One region of the Bacillus sp. FSL R5-0422 genome, then DNA from elsewhere that is predicted to be linked to it. Evidence: a T-box and tRNA genes for the amino acid it is inferred to sense, from the RefSeq annotation. Region 1 holds a T-box; the other holds one or more tRNA genes.
What was found. The T-box of region 1 lies ahead of alaS (alanine--tRNA ligase). A T-box ahead of a tRNA ligase gene usually reads a tRNA of that ligase, here a tRNA-Ala.

Region 1 (3,424 bases):
TGCATGCAGGGGGCTTACCAAGGACTGTGAGTCTCTTATTGATTTATGTCCTGTTTTTTGGCGGGATTGGGCTTGCGGTTTATAAAGGGGCGCCTGTCATGATCAAGCAGCTAAATGAGCTGTCAGAACAAATTCCTGTGCTTGCAGAAACGTATAATGGCGCCTTATCACATATTCATCATCATACAAGCCATTGGCCTGACGGACTTCACGACCGCTTGGATCGCTTAATTGTTCAATCGGAGACATATGCAGCTAACGGCGCGGAGCGGATGATTCTTAGCTGTAAAGTCTTACTTGATTATGCACTAGTTGCAGCGCTCATCCCTTTTCTTGTTTTTTATATGGTGAAGGATATGAATACAATGAAGCGAGCCGCATGGTATTTGACGCCGCCCTCATTTCGGAAGAGGGGGCATGCGTTTGTAAAGGCAGTTGATGAATCACTTGGTAATTATATTAGAGGGCAGCTGCTTGTCTGTTCATTCATTGGGGGGGCAGCCGCCATTGTGCTCTGGCTGTTTCATATTCCGTACCCGCTTGTCCTTGGTATGCTGATTGGCGCAACGAATGTCATTCCGTATTTTGGACCGATTATTGGCGCGATTCCCGCTGTCTTTATTGCGTTTACCATCTCGGTGAAATCAGTTATTATTGTGCTGATTACAGTCGCCGTACTGCAATTTTTAGAAAGCAACGTCCTCAGCCCGATTATCGTAGGGAGAAGTCTTCATATGCATCCTGTCGTCATTATGCTTGTCTTGCTTGCTGGTGGAGAGTTATTTGGTTTAATAGGCATGATTTTAGCCGTACCAACTGCCGCTATCATCAGGGTGATCATTGTGCAATATATCCTTATGAGGCGAAGCGTTCATTGACAAGAGGAGCCGAGTTGTCTATAATAATTTCGATTCATACTACATACTGAATTCAATGACGGACCCGAGTACGTTAAAAAGCTGTTTCAGAGAGAGGCTTTATTTTGCTGAGAAAAGCCTTATCAGACCTTTAACGGAAGCTAGTCCCGAGTGCAGATAAACACTGCCGCTCTCTTCCGGCGTTATCGGATGTGAAGGTGATAGACGAATTTGTCTATAATCAGGGTGGTACCGCGAGAACATCTCGTCCCTGTGTAAGTCGTTTTGTGCTTGCATAGGGCGGGGTGTTTTTTCGTTTGTGTGGAGATTGATGAATGAAAAGGGAGGAATTTTTGAATGAAAACTTTAACTTCAGCTCAAGTACGCCAAATGTTTTTAGACTTTTTTAAAGAAAAAGGACATGCTGTAGAACCGAGTGCCTCACTCGTACCGCATGATGATCCGACACTTTTGTGGATCAACAGCGGGGTGGCAACATTAAAGAAATACTTTGATGGCCGCGTCGTACCTGACAATCCGCGTATTTGCAACGCGCAAAAATCAATTCGTACAAATGATATTGAAAACGTAGGGAAAACAGCACGTCATCATACATTCTTTGAAATGCTTGGAAACTTCTCTATTGGTGATTATTTTAAAGAAGAAGCGATTGAATGGGCGTGGGAATTCCTCACAAGTGACGAATGGATTGGCTTTGACCCGAATTTGTTATCTGTCACTGTTCATCCAGAGGACGAAGAAGCGTATGTTCTATGGAGAGATAAAATCGGTGTACCTGAGGAACGTATTATTCGCCTTGAAGGGAACTTCTGGGATATTGGAGAGGGCCCAAGTGGACCGAATACAGAAATTTTCTATGACCGCGGTGAATCATACGGTCACGATATGAACGATCCAGAATTATATCCTGGCGGAGAAAATGAGCGTTATCTAGAAGTGTGGAACCTAGTGTTCTCTGAATTTAACCATAATCCAGATGGGTCATACACGCCGCTGCCGAAGAAAAATATTGATACAGGGATGGGTCTTGAACGAATGGTATCTGTCATTCAAAACGTGCCTACGAACTTTGATACAGATCTATTCATGCCAATTATTCGTGCAGTTGAGACCATATCTGGAGAAAGCTATGGCGAAACAAAGGAAAAGGATACAGCATTCAAAGTCATTGCTGACCACATCCGGACGGTTGCCTTTGCTGTAAGTGATGGAGCGCTTCCTTCCAATGAAGGCCGCGGGTATGTGTTAAGACGTTTGCTTCGCCGTGCTGTGCGTTATGCAAAAACCATTCACATCCATCGCCCGTTTATGTTTGATCTAGTTCCAGTTGTGGCGGAAATCATGAAGGATTTCTACCCAGATGTACAAGCGAAAGAAGAATTTATTGCAAAAGTCATCAAGAATGAAGAAGAACGCTTCCATGAAACATTGAACGAAGGTTTAGCGATTTTGTCAGAAGTCATCAAAAAAGAAAGAGACAAAGGCAGCTCACAGATTTCAGGTGAAGATGTATTTAAGCTGTATGACACGTATGGATTCCCTGTCGAGCTCACAGAAGAATACGCAGAAGATGAGCACATGACAGTGGATCGTGAAGGCTTCCAGGCTGAGATGGAAAAGCAGCGTGAACGTGCAAGAAATGCGCGACAAGATGTCGGCAGTATGCAGGTTCAAGGCGGTGCTTTAGGAGATATTAAAGTAGAAAGCACATTTGTCGGCTACGAAAATCTAATGGCAGATGCTCATATGATTGAATTGCTTCAAAATGGCGAAATTGTCTCAGAAGCACATGAAGGCGATACAGTACAAATTTTATTAGATGAAACACCTTTTTATGCAGAAAGCGGCGGACAAGTGGCTGATAAAGGGACATTGAAAAGCGCTGAAGTGATCATTGACATCAAAGATGTGAAAAAGGCACCAAACGGTCAACATGTTCATGAAGGAGTAGTCGTAAGCGGTACAGCCAAAAAAGGACTTGAAGTCACTGCGGAAGTGGAATCAGCTCTTCGAAAAGGCATTGTGAAAAACCACACAGCGACACATCTATTGCATCAGGCGTTAAAAGACGTTTTGGGCAGCCATGTGAACCAAGCAGGATCACTGGTGAATGAAAATAGACTTCGCTTTGACTTCTCTCATTTTGGACAAGTTACAAAAGAAGAGTTGTCTCAGATTGAAAAAATCGTGAACGAAAAGATCTGGGAAGGCATCTCTGTTGCTATTGACTTGAAGCCGATTGCTGAAGCAAAAGAAATGGGTGCGATGGCGCTCTTTGGCGAAAAGTATGGCGATATTGTCCGAGTTGTCCAAGTAGGCGATTACAGCATCGAACTATGCGGCGGCTGTCACGTGCAAAATACTGCGGAAATTGGGTTGTTTAAAATTGCATCTGAATCGGGTATTGGTGCTGGAACACGCCGGATTGAAGCAGTGACTGGTAAAGGGGCATACGAAGAATTAAATGACCAGCTGGGGATTTTAGAGCAGGCAGCGAGTGAGCTGAAGTCAAATACGAAGGATGTACCAAAACGTATCGCTTCATT
Region 2 (3,424 bases), 370 kb from region 1:
AACATCTTTATTAAAACCAAAAGCAAAAGAAAAAAATACAAATTTCTAAGTCCCTTAGCAGGGGCTTTTTTTAATATTCAATACACTAATCAAAGGAGAAAGAACATGGCTGAAAAAATTGGATTGCAAACTCTTATAGACCGTTCCATTAGAAATATGGGTTCCGGCATTCACAAGGTTGTAAAAGAAAGCGCAATTGAAATGATCAAACAAGCATACAAAGAAGATATCTTTGTTCAGATTACTTCTGGCTACCGTTCGTTTGCAGAACAAAATAAGCTTTACGCTCAAGGTCGTACCGCTCCTGGGAAGATTGTCACCAACGCTAAAGGTGGTCAATCAAATCACAACTATGGTTTAGCGATTGATTATGTTCTATTAAGTGCGGATGGAAAAAAAGCGCTTTGGACAGTTAACGAGAAATGGCGCCGAGTAGCGCAAATCGGGAAATCACTAGGATTTTCGTGGGGCGGAGACTGGAAGAGTTTTAAGGATTACCCACACCTTGAAATGATGGGCAGTTTGACTTTAACACAGCTTCAAGCGGGTAAACGACCTATCTTGGTGTCATTTTTATCAAATAAAGTTTCTGAAAAGCCAATTAAGACAAAGCCAGTTAAAAAACTATTAGCAAATGGTTCGATAAAATCTAAAATAAGTACATCTAAAAAGTCAGACATTTTGCCATCTGGCATCTTAAAAATAACCAAGCCCTTAACAAAAGGACCACAAGTCACGGCCGTGCAAAAAGCCTTATCCTCTCTCTATTTCTACCCAGACAAAGGGGCAAAAAACAACGGGATTGATGGCTATTATGGACCAAAAACGGCGAATGCGGTCAAACGGTTCCAGCTCATGAATGGTCTAGCGGCAGACGGTATATACGGTCCGAAGACGAAGAACAAAATGGAACAATTGTTGAAAAAGTGATGATTCATAAAGTGCTATCAGCAGGAGAATGGATTTTCCCTTGCTGATAGTTAACAAAAAATGACATCATTTATGATATAATCGACCAAATCACTATCATGAGGGGAGAGTAAAATGAAAAAGGAACTGTTCCAAGTCATCATACTGTCAGTGCTGCTCATCTATTTCATTTATCACGGTATGACAAGCGATTTTCCTTTGTCTTACACAATCATACTCATCACGGCTTATGTCTCTGTGATCACGTACCGCATCATAAAAATATTAGGCTTAAGAAAAAACAAAGAACAATCAGAGCTTTAAGAAATAAATACATAAAAAAACCATCCTTGAATTCTCAAGAATGGCTTTTCGTTATGGAGCATAGCGGGATCGAACCGCTGACCTCTACGCTGCCAGCGTAGCGCTCTCCCAGCTGAGCTAATGCCCCGATGTGTTACGACATATTTTATTATAATCAATCCTCCTATAAAATTCAACCTTTAAAACGCACACACATTGTCTATTTTTCTTTCTGATCAATTTGGATATAGTCAAAGATTTCCCCTGAATGAACAGAGTTCGCTAATCGTCTCAGCCAGTCATAATAGGCTTTTGAGCTTTCAAGTTGCTCAATGAGCTGCTGGGCTTCCTCTCTTATATGTGCCTCCAACTGATCATCGTGAGCTACCTCTTGAAGCCGCACTTGCGCTTCTTCAATTGCCGCTAAATTCACCTCGACCTCTCGTTCCCATTTTTGCGGAAAGAAGTTCATGAAAAACTTAAAAAAGTCTTTTTCAGCAACAAAGCTATGTTTTCTTCGGCCGCGGTGAAAGGTCTTTTTGACAATATTCATGTCTTGCAGTTTTTTGACACCCGTACTCATACTAGGCTTACTCATTTGCAGCTCTTCACGCATTTCATCTAGCGTCATTTCCTCATTTAAATACATGGTCCCATAGAGAATACCAGCACTTCGAGTAATCCCATAGAGATCCATCGTTTCAGCTATGGAATCAATGACTAGATCTTTAGCAGCTAAAATACGTTCTTCTGCTTGCGGCTGTTCCTGCTTTTTCATCTTGTCCCTGCTTTCTATTAAGAGAATTCAATACGTTCAAAAAAATCTTTATGGACTATATGTTAACGAAAGAATGAGAAATGTCAAAAGAAATTGAAGCATATCTCCCTTTGACAGAAAAATTTGAACATGATACGTTAATTATGTTCAAAACGTTAAATTTTTATTTAACAAACTTACCAAAAAGAATCAGAGGAGGTTCCTTCTATGAGTCAAACACTATTTATAGATGGACAATGGGTTGGCGCCAAAAGCGGCGACACGCGGGATATCATCAATCCATTTAATCAAGAAGTGATCGCGAAGGTGAGTGAAGGATCAAGAAATGACGCGCAGCTCGCCATTAAAGCAGCGAGAAAAGCCTTCGATCAAGGTGACTGGGCAAACTTGCCTGGAATTGAAAGAGGAAATATGGTGTTTAAGATGGCTGAATTGATTAGACGTGATCTTGATGAACTAGCCAAATTGGAATCGCTTGATACAGGCAAAACATTAGAGGAAAGCAAAGCAGATATGGACGATATTGCGAACGTGTTCCAATATTATGCAGGGCTTGCTGACAAAGATGGCGGGGAAATCATTGCATCACCAATTCCGAACTCGAAAAGCGAATTGGTCAGAGAGGCTGTTGGTGTATGCGGGCAAATTACTCCTTGGAATTATCCATTGCTTCAAGCAAGCTGGAAAATCGCTCCTGCTCTTGCGGCGGGGAATACCATCGTATTAAAGCCAAGTGAAATCACACCGCTCACCACGATCAAAGTATTCAAACTCATGGAAGAAGCGGGCATTCCATCAGGAGTGGCAAACCTAGTCCTTGGACCAGGTGCAACGGTTGGTGATGAGCTTGCTGTGAATGATCAAGTCGATTTGATTTCATTTACAGGCGGTATTGAAACAGGCAAGAAAATCATGCAGGGAGCCAGTGGGAATGTGAAGAAAATCGCCCTTGAGCTTGGCGGAAAAAATCCGAATATTGTGTTTCAAGATGCTGATTTAGACGTAGCGGTTGATCAGGCAATGAATGCTGTGTTTTTCCATGCGGGGCAAGTGTGTTCAGCAGGTTCACGTTTGCTAGTGGAAGAATCCATTCATGATGAATTTCTAGAAGAACTGGTGAAGCGGACGAAAAAAATCAAGCTAGGCAACGGCTTTGATGAAGAAACCCAGAGCGGCCCGCTCATCTCAGCTGAGCATCGAGAAAAAGTAGAAAAATACGTCAGCATTGGGCTAGATGAAGGCGCCAAATTAGAAACAGGCGGAAAAAGACCTGACGCAGAGGAGCTTTCAAATGGGTTCTTCTACTTGCCAACGATTTTCTCAGGCTGCACGTCAGAGATGCGGATTGTCCAAGAAGAAGTCTTTGGCCCAGTATTGACAGTTGAATCCTTCCGTACAGAGGAAGAAGTAATTGAGCTGGCAAACGATACGATT

Region 2: it encodes a tRNA-Ala, which carries the amino acid that the T-box ahead of alaS (alanine--tRNA ligase) is inferred to sense. The anticodon was not compared.

What each region holds. Positions count from the first base shown of each region.
Region 1 covers NZ_CP152014.1:2,333,189-2,336,612, reverse strand. The annotation lists gene MKX52_RS11950 (AI-2E family transporter) at 1-878, shown strand, start outside; T-box leader at 925-1,133, shown strand; gene alaS (alanine--tRNA ligase) at 1,215-3,424, shown strand, end outside.
Region 2 covers NZ_CP152014.1:2,698,587-2,702,010, reverse strand. The annotation lists gene MKX52_RS13880 (acyltransferase family protein) at 1-49, shown strand, start outside; gene MKX52_RS13875 (peptidoglycan-binding protein) at 106-930, shown strand; gene MKX52_RS13870 (hypothetical protein) at 1,045-1,233, shown strand; tRNA gene MKX52_RS13865 (tRNA-Ala) at 1,288-1,360, opposite strand; gene MKX52_RS13860 (GbsR/MarR family transcriptional regulator) at 1,433-1,990, opposite strand; gene betB (betaine-aldehyde dehydrogenase) at 2,198-3,424, shown strand, end outside.